Regions from separate parts of the Citrobacter koseri ATCC BAA-895 genome, predicted to be linked through region 2. Evidence: predicted binding sites of a transcription regulator. Region 2 holds the regulator's gene; each other region holds the start of a gene.

Region 1 (7,485 bases), 470 kb from region 2:
CACCATTCGCAAAGACCTGGTCATTCTGGAAAATGCCGGAACCGTTATTCGCACGTATGGCGGCGTGGTGTTGAATAAAGATGAATCCGACCCGCCTATCGATCACAAAACGCTGATCAACACCCATAAAAAGGCGTTGATCGCACAAGCGGCCGTCCAGTTTATCCACGATGGCGACTCCATCATCCTTGATGCCGGAAGCACCGTGTTGCAGATGGTGCCGATGCTTACCCGCTTTAGCAATATCACCGTCATGACCAACAGCCTGCACATTGTTAACGCCCTTTCGGAGCTGGACAACGAGCAGACCATCCTGATGCCCGGCGGCACATTCCGCAAAAAATCTGCGTCATTTCACGGTCAGCTGGCAGAAAACGCCTTTGAGCAGTTCAGTTTTGATAAACTGTTCATGGGCACCGACGGCATCGATCTCAATGCCGGAGTGACCACCTTTAACGAGGTCTATACCGTCAGCAAAGCGATGTGCAATGCCGCGCGCGAAGTGATTCTGATGGCGGACTCCTCAAAATTTGGGCGTAAAAGCCCCAACGTTGTGTGCAGTCTGGAAAGCGTCGACAAACTGGTTACCGACGCGGGTATCGACCCCGCGTTTCGTCAGGCGCTGGAAGCAAAAGGGATTGAAGTGATCATAACCGGAGAAACCAATGAGTGATGCATTACTGAACGCGGGTCGCCAGACATTACTGCTGGAGTTACAGGAAGCAAGCCGTCTGCCGGAACGCCTGGGCGATGATTTTGTCCGTGCCGCCAATACTATCCTCCACTGCGAAGGCAAAGTGATTGTCTCCGGTATTGGCAAGTCAGGCCATATCGGCAAAAAAATCGCCGCGACTCTCGCCAGTACAGGAACGCCCGCGTTCTTTGTCCACCCGGCAGAAGCGTTACATGGCGATCTCGGCATGATCGAAAGCCGGGACGTGATGCTGTTCATCTCCTATTCCGGCGGTGCGAAAGAGCTGGATCTCATTATTCCGCGCCTGGAAGATAAATCGATAACCCTGCTGGCGATGACCGGAAAGCCGACCTCCCCGCTAGGTCTGGCGGCAAAGGCTGTGCTGGATATCTCCGTTGAGCGTGAAGCCTGCCCGATGCACCTGGCGCCGACCTCCAGCACCGTCAACACCCTGATGATGGGCGACGCGCTGGCTATGGCGGTGATGCAGGCGCGCGGTTTCAATGAAGAGGATTTCGCCCGTTCACACCCTGCCGGGGCGCTGGGCGCGCGTCTGCTCAACAAAGTCCATCACCTGATGCGCCGTGACGATGCGGTGCCGCAGGTTCAGCTCACCACCAGCGTGATGGACGCCATGCTGGAGCTGAGCCGTACCGGGTTAGGTCTGGTTGCGGTATGCGACGCGCAGCGCGTTGTGAAAGGCGTCTTTACCGACGGCGACCTGCGCCGCTGGCTGGTTGGCGGCGGCACGCTGGCTACGCCGGTCAGCGAAGCGATGACCCACAACGGCATTACGTTGCAGGAGCAGAGCCGCGCCATCGATGCCAAAGAACTTCTGATGAAGCGCAAGATCACCGCCGCGCCGGTGGTGGATGAAAACGGTAAACTCACCGGCGCAATCAACCTGCAAGACTTCTACCAGGCAGGCATCATCTAACTTTTCAGCCCCAGACGCTTCGCCAGCCGATGCAGGTTGGCGACGTCTGTCTCCAGCGCCCGCGCGCAGGCGGCCCAGTTGTGGTTATTTTGCGCTAACGCACGGCGAATCATCTCCCGCTGGAAAGCCTCGGTCGCGTCGCGCAAATTGTGATTTGCCGGTAGCGTCGGCGTACTGTCGTCAGGCAGGGCGGGAGAAACCTCCTCCTGTAAGGCAAAATGCTGCGCTTCCAGCACCACCTCATCCCCCGCCCGGGTCGCTCTTGCCAGAACCACCGCACGGTGGATCGCATGTTCCAGTTCGCGAACGTTCCCCGGCCAGCCATAGCTCAGCAGATGGCTACGCGCCCCCGGGCTCAGCACCACGCGGGAAAGCCCCAGCCGCAGGCGGCACTGTTCGCAAAAATACCCGGCCAGCAAGACCACATCCTCACCACGCTCACGCAGCGGCGGCACGGAGAGCGGGAACACGCTCAAACGGTGGAACAGGTCGGCGCGAAAACGCCCGGCCAGCACCTCTTCGCGTAAGTCGCGGTTAGTCGCCGCCAGCACGCGCACGTCAACGCGCAGGCTGCGATCGTCCCCGACGCGTTGAATATCGCCATACTGCAAAACGCGCAGCAGTTTCGCCTGCAACGCCAGCGACAGCTCGCCGATCTCATCAAGAAACAGCGTGCCGTTATCGGCCATTTCGAACTTACCGCTACGGTTGCTGATTGCCCCGGTAAACGCCCCTTTGACGTGGCCGAAAAGCTCGCTCTCCGCCACGCTTTCCGGCAGCGCGGCGCAGTTCAGATACACCAGCGGGTTCACCGCCCGTGGCGAGCCTTCGTGAATCGCTTTCGCCACCAGCTCTTTCCCGGTTCCCGTTTCGCCGCTGATCAGCACGTTGAGATCCGACCCCGCCACAATCTCAATCTCTTTTTTCAACTGCATCATATTTGGCGACAGGCCGATCATCTGCGTTTCTTTCACCTGTTCGAAAGAGGCGGAAGATCCCGGCAACATATTCTGGCTTTCTAATTGCTCAATAAGCAGCGCATTGCTCAGCGCCCCCGCCGCCAGCGCTGCGATGAGCCGCAGTTCTTCATCGCTGAAAACATCAAACTGATCGGGTTCCATGCCGTCAAGCGTGAGTGCGCCAATCAGGGTTTGCCCGGCGAACAGCGGCAGCCCGATACAGGCGTGTACCTTCAGACTCTCCTGATCCGGGATCAGTCCGTCATACGGGTCCGGCAGGTCGCTGTCGGCCGGAAAACGCACCACATCCCCGGCACGGGCAATGGCTTCCAGTCGCGGGTGCCCTTCCAGAGTGAAGCGCCTGCCCAGTACATCCTGCGCCAGACCGTCGATCGCCAGCGGAATAAACTGCCGCCCCTCATAGCGCAGCAGCGCCGACGCATCGCACTCCAGCACCTGACGCAGCGTGGTGATCAGGCGCTGAAAGCGGTCCTGATGCCCGATACCACTTTGTAATTCAATGGCGATGCCCGCCAGGACATCAACTGAAAAGCTCATGGCTACCTCATTGTCATTTTGACAATTAATAGTGTCATATTGACAATTAATTGAATAGTCTTTTTGACTACCATTTTATGAGTATAAATTTTTTAATTATTTAAAATCAATCAGTTAAAAAGTTGGCACGCATCCTGCTATTAGCAATACATCTTTCTTAAAAAAACTGTATTTACTGAGGTTGCTATGTCTATTCTGGTTAAAAATAACATTCATTGGGTTGGCCAACGTGACTGGGAAGTTCGTGATTTTCACGGGACCGAATATAAAACGCTGCGCGGCAGCAGCTACAACAGCTATCTCATCCGTGAAGAAAAAAATGTTCTGATCGATACCGTAGACCATAAATTCAGCCGCGAATTCGTGCAAAACCTGCGTAGCGAAATCGACCTGGCCGACATTGATTACATCATTATTAACCATGCGGAAGAAGACCACGCGGGCGCGCTGACCGAACTGATGGCGCAAATCCCGGATACGCCGATCTACTGCACCGCAAACGCCATTGACTCCATTACCGGTCACCACCATCACCCGGAATGGAACTTTAACGTCGTAAAAACAGGCGACACGCTGGATATCGGCAACGGCAAGCAGCTGATTTTTGTTGAAACCCCGATGCTGCACTGGCCGGACAGCATGATGACCTACATGACGGGCGACGCGGTACTGTTCAGTAACGACGCCTTTGGTCAGCACTACTGTGACGAACGTCTGTTCAACGATGAAGTCGATCAGACCGAGCTGTTCGAGCAGTGCCAGCGTTACTACGCCAACATCCTGACGCCGTTCAGCCGTCTGGTCACGCCAAAAATCACCGAAATCCTCGGCTTCAACCTGCCGGTAGATATGATTGCCACCTCCCACGGTGTGGTATGGCGCGACAACCCAACCCAGATCGTTGAACTGTATCTGAAATGGGCGGCGGATTATCAGGAAGATCGCATCACCATTTTCTACGACACCATGTCCAACAACACCCGCATGATGGCCGACGCGATTGCGCAAGGCATCAACGAAGTTGATCCGAACGTGGCGGTGAAAATCTTTAACGTCGCACGCAGCGATAAAAACGAAATTCTGACCAACGTGTTCCGTTCCAAAGGCGTGCTGGTCGGTACTTCTACGATGAACAACGTGATGATGCCGAAAATCGCCGGTCTCGTTGAAGAGATGACTGGCCTGCGCTTTCGTAACAAACGCGCCAGCGCTTTCGGTTCCCACGGCTGGAGCGGCGGCGCGGTAGACCGTCTGTCCACCCGTCTGCAAGATGCCGGCTTCGAGATGTCACTGAGTCTGAAAGCGAAATGGCGTCCTGATATTGATGCCCTGGAACTTTGCCGCCAGCACGGCCGCGATATTGCCCGTCAGTGGGCGCTCGCTCCGCTGCCGGAAACAAATGTGAAAGCGACAACCCAGGAAGAAGAGTGCGCCTGTGCCGCCGCCGCTGCGGCTGACCTCGGCCCAAGCATGCAGTGCAGCGTGTGCCAGTGGATTTACGACCCTGCAAAAGGTGAGCCGTTGCAGGATGTCGCGCCGGGTACGCCGTGGAGCGACGTACCGGATAACTTCCTGTGCCCGGAATGCTCATTAGGTAAAGACGTCTTTGATGTGTTGGCAACGGAGGCAAAATGAGCCGGGGAATTGTCATTATTGGTTCGGGCTTCGCCGCCCGCCAGTTAGTCAAAAACATCCGTAAACAGGACGCGACCGTAGCGCTGACCCTGATTGCCGCTGACAGTATGGACGAGTACAACAAACCCGACCTCAGTCACGTCATCAGCCAGGCGCAGCGCGCCGACGACCTCACCCGCCAGTCGGCGGGTGAGTTTGCCGAACAGTTTAATCTTCGTCTGTTCCCACACACCTGGATTACGGACATTGATGCCGACGCCCATGTGGTAAAAAGCCAGGACAAGCAATGGCAGTTCGACAAACTGGTACTGGCGACAGGGGCATCAGCCTTTGTTCCGCCGGTTGCCGGACGTGAGTTAATGCTCACACTGAATAGCCAACAGGAGTATCGCGCCTGTGAAACGCAACTGCGTGACGCACAGCGCGTACTGATCGTCGGCGGCGGTTTGATTGGTAGCGAACTGGCAATGGATTTCTGCCGTGCGGGTAAAGCCGTCACGCTGATTGACAATGCCGCCAGCATTCTGGCCTCGCTGATGCCGCCGGAAGTGAGCAGCCGTTTGCAGCATCGTCTGACCGATATGGGCGTACATCTGCTGCTGAAATCGCAGTTGCAGGGTCTGGAGAAAACCGCTACCGGTATTCGCGCCACGCTGGATCGCGATCGTCAGGTAGAGGTGGATGCGGTCATCGCCGCGACCGGCCTGCGCCCGGAAACCGCGCTGGCGCGCCGTGCCGGGTTGACCATCAACCGTGGCGTCTGCGTTGACAGCTATCTGCAAACCAGCCACCCGGATATTTATGCGCTGGGAGACTGCGCGGAAATTAACGGTCAGGTTCTGCCTTTCCTGCAACCGATTCAGTTAAGCGCCATGTATCTGGCGAAAAATCTGCTCGGCGGGAACGCGCCGCTGAAGCTGCCCGCCATGCTGGTGAAAATCAAAACGCCGGAATTGCCGTTACATCTTGCAGGCGAAACCCAGCGTTGCGACCTGAACTGGCACATTGCGGCGGAGTCCGAAGGGATGGTCGCCCGAGGCATAAATACCGAAGGTCAGCTTTGCGCCTTTGTGGTGAGCGAAGACCGCATGAAGGAGGCCTTTGCGCTGCTGAAAACGCTGCCCGCGTAAGTTCATTGTGCCGGATGGCGGCTGGCCTGCAAATCATGACGCCGTAGGCCTGATAAGCGCAGCGCCATCAGGCAATGTTCGAACATCTTTGCCGGATGGCGGCGTAAACGCCTGATCCGGCCTACGGGAAGCGCCTGTTTGTACGTCGCCATCCGGCGATACTGCCACTGATTTATTAACCTCACGCACACGGAAGTGCGCTGCTGCTTGTCGGTATGCCCCGACACGTTTCGCCCCGCCAGTCCCGGGGTTTTTTTTTATTTTTGCGCAAGCTCGCGCGCTGCGGCGATCGCTCCCTGCCCTAACGACACTCCCCCATCCCCGGCCGGTAAACGCTGCGGGAACAGTAAGGTAAAATCAGCAAGACAGAACGCCAGACGCCTGCACAGCAAGCGGTTATGCAGCACGCCACCGCCGAATACCAGCGTGGTGATCCCGCGTGCGGTCGCCTCCTGGCGCAGCAGCGCGGCGAACCCATGCGCCAGCGCGTCGTGAAAGGCCCACGCCCGCTCCTCGGGAGCGGCCTGCCAGTTCAGCCACTGCCGCCAGAACGTGGCTAAATCCAGCTGGTTGTTTTTAACCGGCATCGTCACCGGATGTTCAACGCGATTGCATCGCGAAGCCAGCGCCTCCAGCGCACAGGCCGCTTCTCCTTCATAACTGAGTGTGTCAGGCGCGCAGCCTGATGCGGCGGCGACGGCATCGAACAGGCGTCCGCACGACGACGCCAGCGGGGCGTTGATTCCGCGCTCAATGGCCCGCGCCAGCACGTTCCACTGCTGTTGTTGCAGCGCAGCCGTTTCTGGATAGTCCCGCCAGTCAGGAACAAAGCGCAGACACTGCGCCAGCAGGTTGCGCCAGGGCTGCTTCGCGGCGAGATCGCCGCCCGCCAGCGCGACGGCGGGCAGGCCGCCAAGATGCTCGCATTCACGGTAATTAACGCGTAAACACTCCCCGCCCCACAGCGCGCCGCCCTCTCCCATACCGATGCCGTCGAGCGTCAGGGCAATCACATCGCCGCCGTTCAACGGCCAGCCGTGCTCGACCATGCATGCCGCCGCATGCGCATGGTGGTGCAATACCGTTTCGGTCGGAAGCGTCATCTCGCTGGCCCACTGACTGGAAACGTAGCCCGGATGCGCGTCGCAGACAACGCGTTGCGGCGTAAAATCGTAAATGTTCTGAATCAAACGCAGCGCGTCACGCCACTGCGTTTGAATACCGTCATCGCTGAGATCCCCCAGATGCTGGCTTACCACCGCCTGCTCGCCGCGCACCAGGCAGAAGGTATTTTTCAGATCGGCGCCCAGACAAAGCATCGGCGGCACATCGCGAAATCCCGGCGGCAGCGCGATCGCATCCGGCACATAGCCCCGCGAACGGCGTAGCATTTCGCCGCTGTCACGCACTACCGAGTCATCCATTCGCTGCACGATATCGCGGTTGTGCAACAGAAAACCGTCGGCGATCGCCTTCAGGTCGTCCAGCGCCTGTTGGTTAGTGATGGCTGGCGGTTTACCGCTAAGGTTGCCGGAGGTCATCACCAGCGGACAATTCAGCGCCTGTAAAAGC
Region 2 (7,485 bases):
AGGCGAAATTGACCGAAGACCGGATGCTCTATCTGTATGGTCACGTTGAAGTCAATGCGCTGGCGCCTGACGCTCAACTACGCAGAATCACGACGGATAACGCGACGATCAACCTGGTGACGCAGGATGTCACCTCTGAAGATCTGGTCACGTTATACGGAACAACATTTAACTCCAGCGGACTGAAAATGCGCGGCAACTTACGCAGCAAGAACGCCGAGCTGATTGAAAAGGTTAGAACCTCCTATGAAATTCAAAACAAACAAACTCAGCCTTAATCTTGTGCTTGCCAGCACACTTCTGGCCGCCAGTCTTCCGGCGTTCGCGGTCACCGGCGATACCGAACAACCGATTCATATTGAATCGGACCAGCAGTCACTGGATATGCAGGGTAACGTGGTGACGTTTACCGGAAATGTCGTCGTGACTCAGGGCACCATCAAAATCAATGCCGACAAAGTGGTCGTCACCCGTCCGGGCGGCGAGCAAGGCAAAGAGGTGATCGACGGCTTCGGCAACCCGGCGACGTTTTATCAGATGCAGGACAACGGCAAGCCGGTAAAAGGCCATGCCCAAAAAATGCATTATGAGCTGGCGAAAGATTTCGTCGTCCTGACCGGTAACGCCTACCTGGAGCAGCTCGACAGCAACATCACCGGCGATAAGATCACTTACCTGGTGAAAGAGCAGAAAATGCAGGCGTTCAGCGAAAAAGGCAAACGTGTAACGACGGTTCTGGTGCCGTCGCAGTTGCAGGACAAAAACAAAGACCAGGCCCCGGCACAGAAGAAGGGTAACTAATTCGTTATGGCAACATTAACTGCAAAGAATCTTGCGAAAGCCTATAAAGGCCGTCGCGTGGTGGAAGATGTCAGCCTGACCGTGAATTCCGGGGAGATCGTCGGTCTGCTCGGGCCGAACGGCGCAGGTAAAACCACTACCTTCTACATGGTGGTGGGCATTGTGCCGCGCGACGCTGGCAACATTATTATTGACGATGAAGACATCAGCCTGCTGCCGCTGCATGCCCGCGCGCGTCGCGGTATTGGCTATTTACCGCAGGAAGCCTCCATTTTCCGCCGTCTGAGCGTGTTTGATAACCTGATGGCGGTGCTGCAAATTCGTGACGATCTCACGACCGAACAGCGTGAAGACCGTGCCAATGAACTGATGGAAGAGTTCCACATCGAGCATCTGCGCGACAGCCTCGGACAAGCGTTGTCCGGCGGTGAACGCCGCCGTGTGGAGATTGCCCGCGCGCTGGCCGCAAATCCGAAATTTATCCTGCTGGATGAACCGTTTGCAGGCGTTGACCCGATTTCCGTCATCGACATCAAACGCATTATCGAGCACCTGCGCGACAGCGGTCTCGGCGTTCTGATTACCGACCACAACGTTCGTGAAACGCTGGCGGTGTGTGAACGCGCGTATATTGTCAGCCAGGGGCATCTGATCGCACACGGCACACCGACAGAAATCCTGCAAGACGAGCACGTTAAGCGCGTATACCTTGGGGAAGACTTCAGACTCTGATAGGGTAGAAGACTGCGACGTCACAGCGGGAGAAAACGACTCTGAACATGAAGCAAGGTTTGCAACTCAGGCTCAGCCAACAACTGGCGATGACGCCCCAGCTACAACAGGCCATCCGTCTGTTGCAGTTGTCTACGCTGGAACTTCAGCAGGAACTTCAGCAAGCGCTGGAGAGTAATCCGCTGCTTGAGCAAACCGATCTTCACGATGAAATCGACACGCGCGAAACCCAGGACAACGAAGCCCTGGATACCGCAGACGCGCTCGAACAGAAAGAGATGCCCGAAGAGCTGCCGCTTGACGCCAGCTGGGATGAGATTTACACCGCAGGTACGCCGTCCGGCACCAGCGGCGACTACATCGACGACGAGCTGCCGGTGTACCAGGGCGAAACCACGCAGTCCCTCCAGGACTACCTGATGTGGCAAGTCGGGCTGACTCCGTTCTCGGATACCGATCGCGCGATTGCCACCTCAATTGTCGATGCCGTTGATGATACCGGCTATCTCACCATTTCGCTGGATGACATTCTCGAAAGCATCGGCGATGAAGAGATCGGCCTCGATGAAATAGAAGCGGTACTCAAACGCGTTCAGCGCTTCGATCCCATCGGCGTGGCGGCGAAAGATCTCCGTGACTGCCTGCTGATCCAGCTCTCACAGTTCGATAAATCCACGCCCTGGCTGGAAGACGCCCGGTTGATCATCAGCGATCACCTCGATCTGCTGGCCAATCATGACTTCCGCACCCTGATGCGCGTTACGCGGCTGAAAGAAGAGGTACTGAAAGAGGCGGTCAATCTTATCCAGTCGCTCGATCCCAGACCGGGTCAGTCTATCCAGACCGGCGAACCTGAATATGTGATCCCGGATGTGCTGGTGCGTAAGCATAACGGTTACTGGATGGTGGAGCTGAACGGCGACAGCATTCCCCGTCTACAGATCAATCAACATTATGCCGCCCTGTGCAACGGCGCGCGTAATGATGCCGACAGCCAGTTCATTCGCAGCAACCTTCAGGATGCGAAGTGGCTGATCAAAAGTCTGGAAAGTCGCAACGACACCCTGTTACGCGTGAGCCGCTGTATTGTTGAGCAGCAGCAGGCCTTCTTCGAGCAAGGCGAAGAGTTTATGAAACCGATGGTGCTGGCGGACATCGCCCAGGCCGTCGAGATGCACGAATCGACGATTTCCCGTGTGACCACGCAGAAGTATCTGCACAGTCCACGCGGCATTTTTGAACTGAAGTATTTCTTTTCCAGCCATGTGAATACCGAAGGCGGAGGCGAAGCCTCTTCCACGGCGATACGTGCGCTGGTGAAGAAATTAATTGCTGCGGAGAACCCCGCGAAGCCGCTGAGCGACAGCAAGTTAACCTCTATGTTGTCGGATCAGGGTATCATGGTGGCGCGCCGCACCGTTGCGAAGTACCGAGAGTCTTTATCCATTCCGCCGTCCAATCAGCGCAAACAGCTGGTTTGAACCAACCGATAAGGAAGACACTATGCAGCTCAACATCACTGGAAATAACGTCGAAATTACTGAAGCCCTGCGCGACTTTGTCTCAACCAAATTCGCCAAACTTGAGCAGTATTTTGACAGGATTAATCAGGTCTACGTTGTTTTGAAAGTGGAGAAGGTAACACACATCTCGGATGCGACACTGCATGTAAACGGTGGCGAAATTCACGCCAGCGCGGAAGGTCAGGATATGTATGCCGCCATTGACGGTTTGATCGATAAACTGGCAAGGCAGCTAACGAAACACAAAGATAAACTGAAACAACACTAATTGTCCGGGCAGTTAGCGAGTGCAGGACGGCCTGTTGTGACGCACAACAGGCCATTTGTACAGTTAGCGCTCCGAATCTGCCTCATCAGGAATCATCCTGATGGAACAGGTTCTTAGGTGAAATTATGACAAATAACGATACGACTCTACAACTGAGCAGCGTACTTAACCAGGAATGTACGCGCAGCGGCGTTCACTGCCAGAGCAAAAAACGTGCGCTGGAGATTATCAGTGAACTGGCGGCAAAACAGCTCAGCCTGCCTCCGCAGGTGGTATTTGAAGCAATCCTGACGCGTGAGAAAATGGGCAGTACCGGCATTGGCAATGGTATCGCCATCCCGCACGGCAAGCTGGAAGAAGATACGCTGCGCGCCGTCGGCGTGTTCGTCCAACTCGAAACGCCTATCGCTTTCGATGCCATTGATAATCAACCGGTCGATCTGCTTTTCGCCCTGCTGGTGCCCGCAGATCAGACCAAAACGCATCTGCATACACTGTCGCTGGTCGCTAAACGTCTGGCGGATAAAACCATCTGCCGCCGTCTGCGCGCCGCGCAGAGTGACGAAGAGCTGTATCAAATCATCACTGACACCGAAGGTGGAAAGGATGAGGCATAACCACCCAATGGCATCTGTTGTGAGGAGAAACGGTACATGGTACTGATGATCGTCAGCGGTCGTTCAGGGTCAGGGAAATCTGTCGCCCTGCGTGCGCTGGAAGATATGGGTTTTTACTGCGTGGACAACCTCCCCGTGGTGCTGTTGCCCGATCTGGCTCGTACGCTGGCCGATCGCCAGATTTCTGCGGCCGTCAGCATTGACGTGCGTAACATGCCTGAGTCCCCTGAAATTTTCGAGCAGGCGATGAACAACCTGCCCGATGCGTTTTCACCACAGCTTCTGTTCCTTGATGCCGATCGCAACACGCTGATTCGCCGTTACAGCGATACGCGCCGTCTGCATCCGCTTTCCAGCAAAAATCTCTCCCTGGAGAGCGCCATCGACCAGGAAAGCGATCTGCTGGAACCGCTGCGTTCCCGCGCCGATCTGATTGTCGATACCTCTGAAATGTCCGTGCATGAACTGGCGGAAATGCTGCGTACCCGTCTGCTGGGCAAGCGCGAACGCGAGCTGACAATGGTGTTCGAGTCCTTCGGCTTCAAGCACGGTATTCCAATCGATGCCGATTATGTTTTTGACGTGCGCTTCCTGCCTAACCCGCACTGGGACCCGAAACTGCGTCCAATGACCGGCCTCGATAAACCGGTTGCGGCATTCCTCGACAGGCACACAGAAGTACACAATTTTATCTACCAGACTCGCAGCTATCTTGAGTTATGGTTACCCATGCTGGAGACAAACAACCGTAGCTATCTCACCGTAGCCATCGGCTGTACCGGCGGGAAACACCGTTCGGTGTATATTGCAGAACAGCTGGCAGACTACTTCCGTTCACGCGGTAAGAACGTGCAGTCACGCCATAGAACGCTGGAAAAACGCAAAACATGACCGTGAAGCAGACTGTAGAAGTCACAAACAAGCTGGGTATGCATGCCCGGCCTGCGATGAAACTGTTTGAATTAATGCAGGGTTTTGAGGCCGAAGTGCTGTTACGCAATGATGAAGGAACCGAAGCCGAAGCCAATAGCGTCATCGCCCTGCTGATGCTGGACTCTGCTAAAGGTCGCCAGATAGAAATTGAAGCCACCGGCCCGCAGGAGGTCGAAGCGCTGGCGGCGGTGATCGCGCTGTTCAATTCAGGATTCGACGAAGATTAGGCCATTTCGCTTTCGTCTCTTCCTTTCCCCCAGAAAACGCCACCCGGCGTTTTTTTTATTCCCTCGTCTTTCTGCCTGCGTCGATATTGTACATTCCGTGCGCTTTTCCGTCCTGATTAAACCTTAAGAAAACCTTAAGAGGGGTTGTTTACGTTCTATTTAAGTTGAGCGTTCATACTGGTTCTATTAGCAACATTACCAGGAGATCTCATGATACTTTTATCTGAACAAAATCCCCTGGGCACCGGACGCCATCGTAAATGTTATGCGCATCCGGGAGATGCCCAACGCTGCATTAAGATCATTTACAATGCCGACCGCAGCGGCAAGAAAGAGATCCGCCGTGAGCTGAAATATTACGCGCATCTGTCACGTTACCTGCAAGACTGGAGCGGCATCCCGCGCTATCACGGTACGGTAGAGACCGATTGTGGTACGGGTTACGTCTACGATGTGATAACCGATTTCGATGGCAAACCGTCCGTCACGCTGACTGAATTTGTAGCGCAGTGCCGCAATGACGAAGATGCCGCCGTCCTGCGCCAGTTGCTGAAAACGCTCAAGCGTTATATCTACGATAACCGCATCGTCACCATGACCCTGAAGCCGCAAAATATTCTGTGTCACCGCATTAGCGAATCCGAAGCGATCCCGGTGATCTGCGACAACATCGGCGAGAGCACGCTGATCCCGCTGGCAAGCTGGTCAGCCTGGTTTTGCCATCGCAAACAGGAAAGACAGTGGGAACGGTTGATTGCCCAACCGGGTCTGGTGGCGGCGCTGAAGATGAACCGCCAGGAAGAAGACAAAAGCGCGCTGCCGCTCCCCTCTCTTGAGGCCGCGCGTCAGCGCAATCTTAATACAGATGGTTACGCGTCATAAACGATTCGCCGCCCAATTGGCGCATTTGACGCAAAATCCACGCCTGACGGCTACGCACGTAGCCTGAAGGCGCGTTCGCTTTAAAGCGTAAAGGGTTCGGCAGCACCGCCGCCAATAGCGCGGCTTCTGACATACTTAACCGGCTGGCAGGTTTATTAAAATAGCGCTGCGACGCCGCTTCCACGCCAAACACGCCATCGCCAAACTCCGCAATATTCAGGTAGACGGTCAGGATGCGTTTTTTACTCCAGACGGTTTCCAGCCCGACGGTGAGCCCGGCCTCCAGCCCTTTACGCAGCCAACTGCGGCCATCCCATAAAAAGAGATTCTTCGCCGTTTGCTGAGAAAGCGTGGACGCCCCACGAATTCGGTTTTCATTGCGCTCATTGTGCGCCAGCGCCTTCTCAATGGCCGAAACATCAAAGCCCCAGTGTTCCGGGAATTTCTGATCTTCCGCCGCAATCACCGCCAGCCCCATCCACGGCGAGATCGCATCCATGCCAGCCCAGTCGGAATGCGCAACATAGCCGAAATCGCCTTGCAGCCACGCGCTAATCTGCCGTTCCACCATCACTGCGGAAAAAGGCACCGGAACGACGCTGAACAGCGCGATGCCGCCGCCCCAAAAAACCGCCAGCACCACAAGGATGCGCAGGAGCAAACGGCGCAGGGACGCCAGCGGAGTGAAACGCCCTTTACTCATTCAGCCAGAACCAGTACGCGAGACACCAGTTTTTCAATGCCGGTCGCCGCCTGTGCAATATCCTGCGCCAGCATGTAAGCAGGCGTGGTGACAATCTTGTTATCTTCATCCACCACAATATCGTCAACCGGACATGGCACATGCTCGGCCCCCATATCTTCCAGCACTTCCGCCGTATCGATATCGGTGCCAATCGTCAGACGAAGCGGGAAACCAAAAATCCTGGGCAGCATTGCCGGGGCAATGCACATAAACCCTAACGGCTTACCCGACTGGTGCATGGCGATTGCCAGCGCGGCCAGGTCGCTATCTACCCGGCACTCGCTGCCCTGGCTGGCAAAATTACTCAGGTTTTTCGCCGCGCCAAATCCACCCGGAACAATCAGCGCGTCCAGATCGCTGGAGACCGCCTGAGCGAGTGGACGAATTTCCCCTCGCGTAATGCGCGCGGCTTCGATCAGGACATTTCGCGTCTCCGCCATCGCTTCGCCCGTCAGGTGATTAATCACATCAGCCTGCTGTTTATCCGGCGCAAAGCAGATGGCCTGCGCGCCGCTGCGGGCAATCGCCAGAAGGGTCAGAACGGCTTCATGAATCTCGGCGCCGTCGTATACGCCACATCCACTGAGCACTACGCCAATTTTTTTCATCGTGATGATCCTTTTCGCAACTTACTGAAGCGTATTAATAATTCTGATTAAAATGCTGCGCTTCACACATTTAACTGATTCATGTAACAAAACATTTAAGATTTGCTATCTTAACTGCGTGCGGCCTGAAAAGCAGAGCTGCGCCTGTG
Region 3 (7,485 bases), 1.9 Mb from region 2:
GGATTCTGATGGCGAAGGATCTGCTGCCGTTTATGCGCAGCGATGCCGAAGCCTTCAGCATGGAAAAAGTGTTACGCCAGGCCGTTGTTGTCCCGGAGAGTAAGCGCGTTGACCGCATGCTCAAAGAGTTCCGTTCCCAGCGTTACCATATGGCGATCGTTATCGACGAGTTTGGCGGGGTGTCGGGTCTGGTGACCATTGAAGACATTCTCGAACTGATCGTGGGTGAAATTGAAGACGAGTATGATGAAGAAGATGATATCGACTTCCGTCAGCTCAGTCGCCACACCTGGACCATTCGCGCTCTCGCACCGATTGAAGACTTCAACGAAGCCTTCGGCACCAGCTTCAGCGATGAAGAGGTCGATACCATTGGCGGTCTGGTGATGCAGGCGTTCGGTCATCTGCCTGCGCGCGGTGAGACCATTGACATTGATGGTTACCAGTTCAAAGTCGCTATGGCCGACAGCCGTCGTATTATTCAGGTTCATGTCAGAATACCGGATGACTCGCCCCAGCCTAAACTGGACGAATAAAACCAAAAGTGGACTAAAGACTAAATGGCATTTGCCTCACTGATTGAACGCCAGCGCATTCGCCTGCTGCTGGCGTTATTATTCGGCGCCTGCGGAACGCTGGCTTTTTCTCCGTATGACGTCTGGCCCGCCGCGCTTATCTCGCTTATGGGCCTACAGGCGTTAACCTTACACCGCCGCCCGCTCCAGTCGGCTGCTATCGGCTACTTCTGGGGGCTGGGACTCTTTGGCTCCGGCATCAACTGGGTCTACGTCAGTATCGCGCAGTTCGGCGGTATGCCCGGCCCGATAAACGTCTTCCTTGTGGTGCTGCTTGCCGCATACCTTTCCCTCTACACGGGCCTGTTCGCCGGTATTCTGTCGCGTCTGTGGCCGAAAACCACCTGGCTGCGCGTGGCGATCGCCGCCCCCGTAGTCTGGCAAATCACCGAGTTTCTGCGTGGCTGGGTACTGACCGGCTTCCCGTGGCTACAGTTCGGCTATAGCCAGATTGACGGCCCGCTAAAAGGGCTGGCGCCGGTGATGGGCGTTGAGGCCATCAACTTCCTGCTGATGATGGTCAGCGGCCTGCTGGTGCTGGCGGCAGTTACCCGCAACTGGCGTCCTCTGGTCGTCGCGCTGGTGTTATTTGCCCTGCCCTTCCCGCTGCGTTACATCCAGTGGTATACGCTGGAGCCGGAAAAAACCACGCAGGTCTCGCTGGTTCAGGGCGACATTCCCCAATCGCTGAAGTGGGATGAGAGTCAGCTTATCAATACGCTGAAAATCTATCTCGACGCCACCCAGCCGGAAATGGGTAAATCGCAACTGATTATCTGGCCGGAGTCCGCCATTCCCGATCTGGAGATTAATCAGCAGCGTTTTCTGGGCATGATGGACGATCTGCTGAAATCCAAAAACAGCACGTTGATTACCGGCATCGTCGATGCGCGTCTGAACAAGCAGAACCGCTACGACACCTACAACACGATTATCACGCTGGGTAAAGACAGCCCGTACAGCTACGATTCCAGCAATCGCTACAACAAAAACCACCTGGTGCCGTTTGGCGAGTTCGTGCCGCTGGAGTCGATTCTGCGCCCGTTAGCGCCGTTCTTTGACCTGCCGATGTCCTCATTCAGCCGTGGGCCGTACATACAGCCACAGCTGCATGCGCATGGCTTTAAACTGACGGCGGCGATTTGCTACGAAATCATTCTGGGTGAACAGGTTCGGGACAATTTCCGCCCGGACACTGACTATCTGCTGACCATCTCTAACGACGCCTGGTTCGGAAAATCTATCGGCCCGTGGCAGCACTTCCAGATGGCGAGAATGCGTTCTCTGGAGCTGGCGCGCCCGCTGTTGCGCAGCACCAACAACGGCATTACGGCAGTCATTGGTCCGCAGGGTGAAATTCAGGCGATGATCCCGCAGTTTACCCGCGACGTATTGACCACCCACGTTACGCCAACCCGTGGTTTAACGCCTTATGCCCGTACCGGCAACTGGCCGTTATGGTTGCTCACCGCGCTGATGGGCTTTGGCGCCGTGGTGATGAGCCTGCGTCAGCGCCGTAAATAATCTCCCTTATTACCGGGTAAGACGCGATGCGTCTTACCCGGCCTGGCTATATCCCTCCATTCTGGCACGCCTATTGCTTTGTTAAACAAGGTAAACCTTGTTTTGGCTATATGTGCAACCTGGTCGCACCAATATCGATCATCGGTAGCACCCAAACAGTGCAATGAAAGATTTTTGCCTCTAAACGGTGCGGCGCACTTCGCAAAAATAAACAATAAAGCAGCAAAATCTTTACATTCAGCCAAACTAAATGTTAACAAACACGCATAACACTGCACGCTCAAGTTGCAGACGATAACAACACAAACACTCACAATGGGTATCAATGCGTCGATGGCGCAGACGATAAAGGAGTTGGATATGCAATTACGTAAGCTAGCCACAGCAATGCTGGTCATGGGAATGTCTGCCGGTCTGGCACACGCGGAAGACGCCGCGCCGGCGGCGGGCAGTACGCTGGATAAAATCGCGAAGAATGGCATTATCGTCGTCGGCCACCGCGAGTCCTCCGTGCCGTTCTCTTACTACGACAACCAGCAAAAAGTGGTCGGTTATTCACAGGACTACTCCAACGCCATCGTTGAAGCCGTGAAGAAAAAGCTTAACAAACCTGACCTACAGGTGAAGCTGATCCCAATTACCTCCCAGAACCGTATTCCACTGTTGCAAAACGGAACCTTCGACTTTGAGTGTGGCTCCACCACCAACAACGTCGAACGCCAGAAACAAGCTGCGTTCTCTGACACCATTTTCATCGTCGGTACGCGTCTGCTGGCGAAAAAAGACAGCGATATTAAAGACTTCCCGGACCTGAAAGGGAAAGCGGTCGTGGTCACCTCCGGTACCACCTCTGAAATTCTGCTGCACAAGCTGAATGAAGAACAAAAAATGAATATGCGCATTATCAGCGCGAAAGACCACGGCGACTCCTTCCGTACGCTGGAAAGCGGTCGCGCCGTCGCCTTTATGATGGATGATGCCCTGCTGGCGGGTGAACGCGCGAAAGCCAAAAAACCAGACAACTGGGAGATCGTCGGTAAGCCGCAATCTCAGGAAGCCTACGGCTGTATGCTGCGTAAAAACGATCCTGAGTTTAAAACGCTGGTAGATGACACGATTGCCCAGGTGCAGACCTCAGGCGAAGCGGAAAAATGGTTTGATAAGTGGTTTAAAAACCCAATCCCGCCGAAAAACCTGAACATGAATTTCGAACTGTCCGACGAGATGAAGGCGCTGTTCAAAGAACCGAATGACAAAGCACTTAACTAACTAAAATAAATGGGGCGGGATCTCCTTGCCCTCTCGATTGTCATTCAGCACGGACAGACTATAAGCCTGATGGTCGTTCCCCATCAGGCCTGAAAACCGCAAAACGCTGGATAACAATCTTCGAGGGTAGCGCTGCTACCCTTTTTTTTCTGGAGTAGATTTATGTCAATAGACTGGAACTGGGGGATTTTTTTACAACAAGCCCCGTTCGGCAACACCACGTATCTCGGCTGGCTCTGGAGCGGCTTCCAGGTCACCGTCGCGTTATCCATCACCGCCTGGATTATTGCTTTCCTCGTCGGCTCGTTATTCGGCATTTTACGTACTGTACCTAACCGCTTCCTCTCAGGAATGGGGACGCTTTACGTGGAACTGTTTCGTAACGTCCCGCTGATTGTTCAGTTCTTTACCTGGTATCTGGTCGTGCCTGAGCTGTTGCCGGAAAATATCGGCATGTGGTTCAAGGCGGAACTGGACCCGAACATTCAATTTTTCCTCTCATCAATGATCTGTCTGGGGCTGTTTACCGCTGCGCGCGTCTGCGAGCAGGTACGCGCCGCGATTCAGTCGCTGCCTCGCGGGCAGAAAAACGCTGCGCTGGCGATGGGGCTGACGCTGCCTCAGGCTTATCGCTATGTTCTGTTACCGAACGCCTATCGGGTGATTGTCCCGCCGATGACCTCGGAAATGATGAACCTGGTGAAAAACTCCGCCATCGCATCGACCATTGGTCTGGTGGATATGGCGGCGCAGGCGGGCAAGCTGCTGGATTACTCCGCCCACGCCTGGGAGTCGTTCACCGCGATTACGCTGGCCTACGTGCTGATTAATGCCGTCATTATGCTGGTGATGAATCTGGTGGAACGTAAAGTCCGCCTGCCTGGCAATATGGGAGGCAAATAATGTACGAGTTTGACTGGAGTTCGATCGTTCCTTCCATGCCGTATTTGCTGGCCGGGCTGGTGATCACCCTGAAAATTACCGTCACCGCCGTGGTGATCGGGATTCTCTGGGGCACCATTCTGGCGGTAATGCGTCTCTCAAGTTTCGCCCCTGTCGCCTGGTTTGCGAAAGCTTACGTCAACGTTTTCCGCTCCATCCCGCTGGTGATGGTGCTGCTATGGTTCTACCTGATTGTGCCGGGGCTGTTGCAGGATGTACTGGGTATTTCGCCCAAAACGGATATTCGCCTGATTTCAGCGATGGTCGCGTTTTCCATGTTTGAGGCGGCGTATTACTCGGAGATTATCCGTGCGGGTATTCAGAGCATTTCACGCGGGCAGTCCAGCGCTGCGCTGGCGCTGGGGATGACCCACTGGCAGTCGATGAAGCTCATCATCCTGCCGCAGGCGTTCCGTGCGATGGTGCCGCTGCTGCTTACCCAGGGTATCGTACTGTTCCAGGATACCTCCCTGGTTTACGTGTTAAGCCTCGCGGATTTCTTCCGCACCGCCACCACCATTGGCGAGCGTGATGGTACGCAGGTCGAAATGATCCTGTTTGCCGGTGCCGTCTACTTTGTTATCAGCCTGAGCGCGTCGTTGTTGGTCAGCTATTTGAAGAAAAGGACAGTTTAATGATTACCCTGAAAAATGTTTCTAAATGGTATGGTCACTTTCAGGTGCTGACCGACTGCTCCACGGAAGTGAAAAAAGGTGAAGTGGTGGTGGTCTGCGGCCCGTCGGGTTCCGGTAAATCGACCCTGATCAAAACGGTGAACGGACTGGAACCGGTGCAACAGGGTGAAATCACCGTTGACGGCACCAAAGTGAATGACAAAAAAACGGATCTGGCGAAGCTCCGCTCGCGGGTCGGAATGGTGTTCCAGCACTTTGAACTGTTCCCGCATCTGTCGATCATTGAAAACCTGACGCTGGCGCAGGTGAAAGTGCTCAAACGCGGCAAAGCGCCCGCCCGTGAAAAAGCGCAGAAGTTGCTTGAGCGCGTAGGACTCTCAGCCCATGCCAATAAGTTCCCGGCGCAGCTTTCCGGCGGGCAGCAACAGCGTGTGGCAATCGCGCGCGCGCTGTGCATGGACCCTATCGCTATGCTGTTTGATGAACCGACATCCGCACTCGATCCTGAAATGATCAACGAAGTGCTGGACGTTATGGTCGAGCTGGCAAACGAAGGGATGACCATGATGGTCGTCACCCACGAAATGGGCTTTGCCCGTAAGGTGGCCAATCGGGTGATCTTTATGGACGAGGGGAAAATTGTCGAAGACTCGCCGAAAGAGGAGTTCTTTGCCAACCCGAAATCGGATCGCGCCAAAGACTTCCTGGCGAAAATCCTGCATTAATCCTCCCGGCGCGCACGACAGAGTGCGCGCCATATCACGCTTTATCTCTTCATATCTCGAATCGCACTCATCCCGGCGTTACCCTTGTCACAAAGTACCACTTACAAGGAGCAACAATGGCACTTCCAGTCCTTTTTGATTGCGATCCAGGTCATGACGACGCCATCGCAATTGTTCTCGCCCTCGCATCGCCTGAACTGGATGTGAAAGCGATCACCTCTTCCGCCGGTAACCAGACGCCTGACAAAACGCTGCGTAACGTATTGCGTATGCTGACGCTACTGGGGCGTAACGATATTCCTGTCGCGGGTGGCGCGATAAAACCGCTGATGCGCGATCTGATCATCGCCGATAACGTACACGGCGAAAGCGGACTGGACGGCCCGGCGCTACCGGAGCCGTCATTTGCGCCGCAGACCTGCACCGCCGTTGAGCTGATGGCGAAAACCCTGCGCGAAAGCCCGGAACCGGTAACCATCGTCGCCACCGGGCCGCAAACCAACGTCGCCTTGCTGCTGAACAGCCATCCAGAATTGCACCGTAAAATCGCCCGCATTGTGATCATGGGCGGCGCGATGGGATTAGGTAACTGGACGCCAGCGGCAGAATTCAATATTTACGTCGACCCCGAAGCGGCAGAGATTGTTTTCCAGTCAGGGATTCCCGTGGTGATGGCCGGGCTGGACGTAACGCACAAGGCGCAGATTCACGCTGAAGATACCGAGCGTTTCCGGGCGACAGGCAATCCTGTTTCCACGATCGTGGCGGAGCTGCTGGATTTCTTCCTCGAATATCACAAAGACGAAAAGTGGGGCTTTACCGGCGCGCCGTTGCATGACCCTTGCACCATCGCCTGGCTGCTAAAACCCGAGCTTTTCACCACCGTTGAACGTTGGGTCGGCGTGGAGACTCAGGGGAAATACACCCAGGGAATGACGGTCGTGGATTATTACTTCCTGACGGGCAATAAACCGAATGCGACGGTGATGGTCGATATCGACCGGCAGGGCTTTGTGGATTTGCTGGCGGAGAGGCTGGCGTTCTACGCATCATAACCAGCCGGATGGCGCTAACGCTTATCCGGCCTACATCAGCGTACAATTTGTAGGCCGGATAAGACGCTTCGCGTCGCCATCCGGCACTGCCGATTACGGCTCAAACGGTCTGCGCTGGAACTGGTCGTGGCCGCATTTCGGGCACAGCGGCAGTACATCCGGCGTATACACCGCTAAATGGTAATGACACTTCTCGCACACAAGGTTGCCCAAGCCAACCACCTCGCCGCTGTGGTAGACCCCGTGGTGATTGAGATCCTGGAACACTTCGCGCCACTCCAGTTGCGTTTTGTCGGTGATGTCCGCCAGCTCCTGCCAGAGGCTCTCTTTAATCACCCGCATAAAGACGCTGTCGCTCTCCTCTTCCTGGCTCTCCTCGTAGCTCATGGCGAACTCTTCCAGGTCGCGTCTGACGGCGCGCGTCAGTTCGTCCACCTCGATTCGCGTTAACTCCCCTGCTTTCATTACGCTCTGACGCGCCTGTTCCACCAGCGCGTCAATATCGCGTTCGCCATTACGCAGGCGTTCGCTTAATGACGTCACCAGTTCACGGTAATATTGAGCAACCTTGTTCATCGCTTCGCCTCCTGGGTCGTTAACTGTCTATAATAATAGACGTTATTTACGCCGCGCTTTGCAAGACCGCCCACAGACTGTGTAAATTCATGCAAGGATTAGCATGGCGGGAATTCAATGCAGAATGCGCGAAAGGCTGTTTTGGCGCGGGCGTTTGGGCTATGCTATGCGGATCTGAAACACC
Region 4 (7,485 bases), 1.3 Mb from region 2:
GCACTTCGTTGCCGCTTTCAAATGTGGTGCAATGTAATCCCGCCCCGGCGAGCGCACGTTCAAGCACCCAACGGATGGAACTATCGTCATCGACTACCCAGACTATCCCTCGTTGCATAAACGTCACCTTTATTTCCTGATAGGCAGGTAAACCGAGAACTCGGTATGACCCGGCCAACTGGTAAATTCAATTTTGCCGGAATGCTGATCAATCAAATTACGGGCAATGGATAAGCCCAGCCCGGTGCCGCCTTCGCGACCGCTGACCATCGGGTAAAACAGCGTGTCCTGTAAATGGGACGGAATACCCGGCCCGTTGTCCTCAACGTCGATGCGTGCCGCCAGGCGATAACGCACGCCATGCAGCGTCAGCTGGAATGCGGTACGGGTACGCAGAATGATTTCACCGCCTTCCGGCCCTAACGCCTGTAAGGCGTTACGCACGATGTTCAGCAGGACCTGTTCAATCTGGTCCGGGTCGTGAGGCAGTTCCGGCAGACTGGGGTCGTAATCACGAATCATCGTGACGTTCTCTGGCAGCTCCATCGACACCAGTGCGACGACGCGTTCTGCGACTTTGTGGATACTCTCCGTGACGTGCATACCCGGCTGTTGCGGTCCCAGCAGTCGGTCAACCAGATTACGCAGCCTGTCGGCCTGCTCAATAATGACTTTGGTGTACTCCAGCAACGCCGGGTCAGGCAGGGCTTTACTGAGCAGTTGGGCCGCGCCGCGTAAACCACCAAGCGGGTTTTTGATCTCATGCGCCAGACCGCGCACCAGGTCGCGGGCGGCGATTTGCTGGGCATGCTGAAGCTGTTCCTGGCTCAGGCGACGCTGGTTATCCATCGGCGCCATTTCCAGCAGGATGAAGTTATCCGGCAGGCGCTGGGCGGTTAGCGAGAGAATATGGGAGCGTCCGTCGATCACCAGCGTGACTTCGTTGTCCGTAAATCCCTGACCTGCTTCCAGGCTTTCGCGCATCAGCCCAATATTTAATGAAAAATAGCTCAACAGCTCAGGCAGCGGCGTACCAAACAGCTTGCGGGCGCTTTGGGCGAGCAGCTGTTGTGCGGCCGGGTTGGCGTAATGCACCGCCAGCTCGTCGTCGACCAGTAAAATGCTGTTGATTAAAGAATTGAGGATCTGCCCAGCATCGGGCTGCGTGCCTGTTGCCATTTAGCAGTCTCCTGGAATAGTTTGCACCAATTTAGTGCATTATAGCTTTTTACGTGTAAAAAGCGCGTGGGATCAGAACGTTGGTGGAGAAAAAAGCCCATCGTGTGATGGGCTACAGATGAGTGGCAAACGTTGTGCCGGATGGCGGCTTTGCCTTATCCGGCCTACAAGGTGATGTTACCGGTAGGCCTGATAAGCTTGCGCCATCAGGCGTCTTATCATTCGCCATCAATCTCAAACCTGCCTGAACAGGCTAAAAGTTCCACGGCAACTCAACGATTAAACGCTGTAGTACAGCTCAAACTCTACCGGGTGCGGCGTCATGCGCACGCGGTCATTTTCTTCAATGCGCAGGGCGATGTACGCGTCGATCGCTTCATCAGTGAACACGCCGCCTGCTTTCAGGAATTCGCGGTCAATATCCAGCTCGTTGAGCGCTTCTTCCAGAGAGCCTGCAACCTGTGGGATCTCTTTCGCTTCTTCCGGCGGCAGGTCATACAGGTTTTTGTCCATCGCTTCGCCTGGGTGGATCTTGTTCTTAATACCGTCAAGACCCGCCATCAGCAGAGCGGCAAAGCACAGGTACGGGTTCGCAGCCGGGTCCGGGAAGCGCACTTCGATACGACGCGCTTTCGGAGAGGCCACAACCGGAATACGGATAGAGGCAGAACGGTTACGGGCGGAGTAGGCCAGCATGACCGGTGCTTCATAACCCGGGACCAGACGCTTGTAGGAGTTGGTGGTCGGGTTCGCCAGGGCGTTGATCGCTTTTGCGTGTTTGATTACGCCGCCGATGTAGTACAGCGCCTGCTCAGACAGACCCGCATATTTGTCGCCGGAGAACAGGTTAGTCCCGTTTTTGGACAGGGACATGTGGCAGTGCATACCGGAACCGTTATCGCCGAACATCGGTTTTGGCATAAAGGTCGCAGTTTTACCGAAACGGTGAGCGACGTTGTGCACAACGTATTTGTAGATCTGAATTTCGTCCGCTTTTTTGGTCATGGTGTTGAAGCGGGTTGCCACTTCGTTCTGACCTGCGGTTGCCACTTCGTGGTGGTGTGCTTCTACAACCAGACCCATTTGCTCCATAACGGAACACATTTCAGAACGGATGTCCTGAGAAGAGTCTACCGGCGGAACCGGGAAGTAACCGCCTTTTACTGCCGGACGGTGACCTTTGTTGCCACCTTCGTACTGGGTGGAGGAGTTCCATGCGCCTTCGATATCGTCGATAGCGACGTGGGAACCGGAGATAGAAGAACCGAAGCGGATATCGTCAAACAGGAAGAACTCTGGCTCTGGCCCGAACAGAACGGTGTCTGCGATGCCGGTAGAGCGCAGGTACTCTTCCGCGCGCTTGGCGATGGAACGCGGGTCGCGATCGTAACCTTGCAGGGTGCCTGGCTCCAGGATGTCGCAACGAATAATCAGCGTAGAATCAGCGTAGAACGGGTCAATGACCGCAGTGGATGCGTCCGGCATCAGAACCATGTCGGATTCGTTGATACCTTTCCAGCCACCGATCGAGGAGCCGTCAAACATTTTGCCTTCTTCAAAGAATTCGGCATTCACCTGATGAGCAGGAATCGTGACGTGCTGTTCTTTACCTTTGGTATCGGTGAAGCGCAAATCAACAAACTTCACTTCATGCTCATTCAGCATCGTCAAAACGTGTTCAGCGGACATACTTAACTCTCCCGGATTGGTCATTGTCGTCGTGGTAACGAAGTCTTCAATTCTGCAAAAATTGGCCGTGTCGCCGTAAAAAATACAAAGCGAAATCTGTGCCAACTTTTAAATTGCCCCTAAAAGGCGTTATCATGCGCACCATCGTGCAAAAGGGCCGCACCATAGTGGATATGTTGCACCAATATAGTGCTTTAATGTGAACATTAAGCACCATGTTGGTGCAATGGACAGTGAGTGACCCTTTTAACGCTCCGTGAAAGCGATCACAAAGAAACTCTGCAATACTTGTTTGCGGAGGATCTCTGTGATCCTGTTTTGTAGTGCGATTAATCCGTGTACAATAACGCGCTATTTCTAATGCCTGAGGCAAAGTTGTGATCGAAAATTTGCGTAACATCGCCATCATCGCGCACGTTGACCACGGTAAAACTACCCTGGTCGATAAGCTGCTACAGCAATCCGGTACGTTTGATGCGCGTGCCGAAACTCAAGAGCGTGTGATGGACTCCAACGATTTGGAGAAAGAGCGTGGGATTACCATCCTCGCTAAAAACACTGCTATCAAATGGAATGATTACCGTATCAACATCGTTGATACCCCAGGACACGCCGACTTCGGTGGTGAAGTTGAACGTGTAATGTCCATGGTAGACTCCGTGCTGCTGGTGGTTGACGCATTTGACGGCCCGATGCCGCAGACGCGCTTCGTGACCAAAAAAGCCTTTGCTCATGGCCTGAAGCCGATTGTTGTTATCAACAAAGTTGACCGTCCTGGCGCGCGCCCTGACTGGGTTGTAGACCAGGTATTCGACCTGTTCGTTAACCTCGACGCGACCGACGAACAGCTGGACTTCCCGATCATCTACGCTTCGGCGCTGAACGGTATCGCAGGTCTGGATCACGAAGATATGGCGGAAGACATGACCCCGCTGTATCAGGCGATCGTTGACCACGTACCGGCACCGGACGTTGACCTGGACGGCCCGCTCCAGATGCAGATCTCTCAGCTGGACTACAACAACTATGTTGGCGTTATCGGCATTGGTCGTATCAAGCGCGGTAAAGTGAAGCCGAACCAGCAAATCACTATCATCGATAGCGAAGGCAAAACCCGTAACGGTAAAGTGGGCAAAGTGCTGACTCACCTGGGTCTGGAACGTATTGATAGCGACCTGGCGGAAGCGGGCGATATCATTGCAATCACCGGTCTGGGCGAGCTGAACATCTCCGACACCATCTGCGATCCGCAGAATGTTGAAGCGCTGCCAGCGCTGTCTGTTGATGAGCCGACCGTTTCTATGTTCTTCTGCGTAAACACCTCTCCGTTCTGCGGCAAAGAAGGTAAATACGTGACCTCTCGTCAGATCCTTGAGCGTCTGAACAAAGAACTGGTACACAACGTTGCGCTGCGCGTTGAAGAAACCGAAGATGCGGACGCGTTCCGTGTATCCGGTCGTGGTGAACTGCACCTGTCCGTTCTGATTGAAAACATGCGTCGTGAAGGTTTCGAGATGGCGGTTTCCCGTCCGAAAGTTATCTTCCGCGAAATCGACGGCCGTAAACAGGAGCCGTACGAAAACGTCACGCTGGACGTCGAAGAGCAGCACCAGGGTTCTGTGATGCAGGCGCTGGGCGAGCGTAAAGGCGACCTGAAAAACATGAATCCAGATGGCAAAGGCCGCGTACGTCTCGACTACGTGATCCCAAGCCGAGGTCTGATCGGTTTCCGTTCAGAGTTCATGACCATGACCTCCGGTACGGGTCTGCTGTACTCCACCTTCAGCCACTACGACGATATCCGTCCGGGCGAAGTGGGCCAGCGTCAGAACGGCGTACTGATCTCCAACGGTCAGGGTAAAGCGGTTGCGTTCGCACTGTTCGGTTTGCAGGATCGCGGTAAGCTGTTCCTGGGTCACGGCGCGGAAGTTTACGAAGGCCAGATCATCGGTATTCACAGCCGTTCTAACGACCTGACCGTAAACTGCCTGACCGGTAAGAAACTGACCAACATGCGTGCGTCTGGTACTGACGAAGCAACGGTTCTGGTTCCGCCAATCAAGATGACCCTGGAGCAGGCTCTGGAGTTCATCGATGACGACGAACTGGTAGAAGTGACTCCAACCTCTATCCGTATTCGTAAACGTCACCTGACGGAAAACGATCGTCGTCGTGCAATGCGTGGCGCGAAAGAAGAGTAATACGGGCTTACAAAATCGGCCTGATAACTCCGATTCGTAGGCCGGATAAGGCGTTAGCCGCCATCCGGCAACAAAAAGCCGCTGATTTCAGCGGCTTTTTTATTATCCTGTTCAGAAGAAATATTTTACCCCGACACGAATCTGGTTTTGCTCCCGATGGTAGGGCTCCACATTGCGATCCAACCAACGTAACTCTAAGTACGGCAGCCAGTTCTGGTTAATCCGGTATCTGAAAGTATTGGTAATTTCCCAGTGGTGTTTGGTTCCGTTGCTGCTGTTAAAATCATTCACATTATAAAAATAGTGTGGCTCAAAGGTATAAGAAAATTTATCAGTAATGATGAAATTCCAGTAGTTGCCGATTTCATAGCTATCGTTATTATCTAATTCACCATTTAAATCAGTAGAACTGTAGTTATTATGGTTGTAACGGTTACGAACCGTCAGATTAAACCACGGTGTGAATTTATAATTGACGTCCAGATAAACAGCGCCGCCAGAACCGATGCTTTTATCGTTTATCAGACCACCGGGTTGAATGGTTAACCGGTCCGTCGGTTTAAATAACGGATACCAACCCTCAATTTCATTATAACCATGCTTTAATTCATCATCACGCTGTAGCGTATAGGTGTTGGTCAACATAATTCCAGCCCCCATATCGGAGTTGTAGCCAACGCGCAGCATGAATTCCATTTGATCGGATGCCAGATTATAGGCCTCGCGGTTTTCCACATAAGCGCCCGCAAAAACAGAAGTGGAGATAACAGAGGATAACAGCATTATTGTGTTCAACGTTTTCATAGTAAATCCATTTTTTAAGCGTAGGGAGCCGCTATCCATCGAAATGGATAGAGCGGCAATTATTTTATTTAATTAGAACAGAGGTTTTTTAATGGCTTACAACGCCGGTTTGTATCGATTGTTTCTTTCGTTGGCTAATTTCCTCAATAATAAAAGCAAAACGTTTTTCATTGAGCTTATAAAAAAAGCCCATTGTGAGTGCGGCGATAATCGCCAGGCCGCATGGCCAGAGAAATATCAACTGACGTAGGCCAAGTAACGTCTCCGCGCTTTGCGCTATGTTCGGCACGTAGCCAATTTGCGTCAGCATAATGCCGGGCAAGAAACCCGCCAGCGCCGCAGAAATTTTTCGTGAGAAGGTATAACCGGTATAGACCGACCCTTCCGCACGAATGCCTGTTTTCCATTCGCCGTAATCGACCGTATCAGGAACCAGCGCCCAGTTCAGGCTGTTAACGAACGCGGTGCCGAAAAACGCCATGCAGGAGAAGATCACGAACAGGAAAGAGGTTCCACCCCAGAGAAAGTTCAGCACATCGCCGATAGCCCACAGCGTCAGGCCGCCGAGGTAGACCTGCTTTTTCCCAAACCGTTTTACGGTTACGGGCACCAGCAGTACGCCGACCAGAATGCACCCCATACTGAAAAATCCCATCCATGACAGCAAATGGATGTCGTTCAGCACGTACTGGGTGTAATAGACCTGAATCGCCAGTTTGATGTTAAACGCGGCCAGCGTACATAAGTTGGCCACGCAGAGCACCAGCAGCGGCGGATTGCGGAAAATCGCACAGAAGGATTTAAGAATGCTGGGCTTATGGTGGGCCGGAACGATATCGATATACCGTTCTTTCACCCCGCTGAAACACCACCACATACTGAACAGGCCGCAAACGGAGAAAATCAACGCGGCTACCAGATAACCCAGAGAAGATGACTGGGTGAAGAGCGCCTGAATCGGCATAAAGCCAACGGTACACAGCAACAGACCGAGCGTTGCGCCGCCCTGACGCCATGCTGCGAGTTGGGCGCGCTCATGCGGGTTTCTGGTGATAGCGGGCACCATCGCCCCGTATGAGCAATTCATCAGGCTGTAAAACAGGCCAAACAGCATGAACAGTACGGTTGCCAGCGCTGTTTTGACCGTCAGTGTAAAATCGGTGGCGAGAAACTGCGCGCTGGCAACCAGCGCGACAGGAAATGATGCATACAGAATGAAAGGGCGAAACTTACCTTTAGCGCCAATATGACGACGGGAATCCAGCAGCACCCCCGTCAACATATCGGTGAACGCGGTAAAGAACTTCGCCACCAGAAAGATAATCCCACCGTAATATGCGGGCATCCCCAGTTCATCGGTATAAAACTTAAGCAGATACAGCGTACCGATACACAGCATCAAATTTGAGCCGAAGTCACCCATGCCATAGGCATATTTTTCCCGTAGGCTCAGTTTTAGCGTCAGCGGATCATGGTCAGACATAATCGCTCCTCAATAACGCCCCGAAGGGCGCCTTTATTATCATTGTTAAGCCGTTTGTTTACGGGCTTCTATCTCTTCAACGATGCGGACATACATCTTCTCGTTGAGGTTGTAGAAACATCCCATTGC

Evidence for each region. Region 2 encodes sigma-54, which starts transcription at its own class of promoters, with help from an activator protein. Its sites were predicted from a motif close to GTTGGCACANNTTTCGCTNT; they were not measured.
Region 1: the regulator sigma-54 is predicted to act here: its motif matches at 3,270-3,289, upstream of norV (anaerobic nitric oxide reductase flavorubredoxin).
Region 3: the regulator sigma-54 is predicted to act here: its motif matches at 2,160-2,179, upstream of CKO_RS10615 (amino acid ABC transporter substrate-binding protein).
Region 4: the regulator sigma-54 is predicted to act here: its motif matches at 2,955-2,974, upstream of glnA (glutamate--ammonia ligase).

What each region holds. Positions count from the first base shown of each region.
Region 1 is NC_009792.1:3,774,546-3,782,030, forward strand. Features, by position in the region: gene srlR (glucitol operon DNA-binding transcriptional repressor SrlR) at 1-673, shown strand, start outside; gene gutQ (arabinose-5-phosphate isomerase GutQ) at 666-1,631, shown strand; gene norR (nitric oxide reductase transcriptional regulator NorR) at 1,628-3,148, opposite strand; gene norV (anaerobic nitric oxide reductase flavorubredoxin) at 3,335-4,783, shown strand; gene norW (NADH:flavorubredoxin reductase NorW) at 4,780-5,913, shown strand; gene CKO_RS23400 (hypothetical protein) at 5,916-6,140, opposite strand; gene hypF (carbamoyltransferase HypF) at 6,171-7,485, opposite strand, start outside.
Region 2 is NC_009792.1:4,246,488-4,253,972, forward strand. Features, by position in the region: gene lptC (LPS export ABC transporter periplasmic protein LptC) at 1-278, shown strand, start outside; gene lptA (lipopolysaccharide ABC transporter substrate-binding protein LptA) at 247-801, shown strand; gene lptB (LPS export ABC transporter ATP-binding protein) at 808-1,533, shown strand; gene rpoN (RNA polymerase factor sigma-54) at 1,581-3,014, shown strand; gene hpf (ribosome hibernation promoting factor) at 3,037-3,324, shown strand; gene ptsN (PTS IIA-like nitrogen regulatory protein PtsN) at 3,450-3,941, shown strand; gene rapZ (RNase adapter RapZ) at 3,978-4,832, shown strand; gene npr (PTS phosphocarrier protein NPr) at 4,829-5,101, shown strand; gene yrbL (PhoP regulatory network protein YrbL) at 5,312-5,983, shown strand; gene mtgA (monofunctional biosynthetic peptidoglycan transglycosylase) at 5,958-6,686, opposite strand; gene elbB (isoprenoid biosynthesis glyoxalase ElbB) at 6,683-7,336, opposite strand.
Region 3 is NC_009792.1:2,313,115-2,320,599, forward strand. Features, by position in the region: gene corC (CNNM family magnesium/cobalt transport protein CorC) at 1-536, shown strand, start outside; gene lnt (apolipoprotein N-acyltransferase) at 561-2,099, shown strand; gene CKO_RS10615 (amino acid ABC transporter substrate-binding protein) at 2,460-3,368, shown strand; gene gltJ (glutamate/aspartate ABC transporter permease GltJ) at 3,531-4,271, shown strand; gene gltK (glutamate/aspartate ABC transporter permease GltK) at 4,271-4,945, shown strand; gene gltL (glutamate/aspartate ABC transporter ATP-binding protein GltL) at 4,945-5,670, shown strand; gene rihA (pyrimidine-specific ribonucleoside hydrolase RihA) at 5,787-6,725, shown strand; gene CKO_RS10640 (zinc ribbon-containing protein) at 6,819-7,301, opposite strand.
Region 4 is NC_009792.1:2,906,060-2,913,544, reverse strand. Features, by position in the region: gene glnG (nitrogen regulation protein NR(I)) at 1-118, opposite strand, end outside; gene glnL (nitrogen regulation protein NR(II)) at 130-1,179, opposite strand; gene glnA (glutamate--ammonia ligase) at 1,459-2,868, opposite strand; gene typA (ribosome-dependent GTPase TypA) at 3,246-5,069, shown strand; gene ompL (porin OmpL) at 5,181-5,873, opposite strand; gene CKO_RS13400 (MFS transporter) at 5,962-7,356, opposite strand; gene CKO_RS13395 (MFS transporter) at 7,402-7,485, opposite strand, start outside.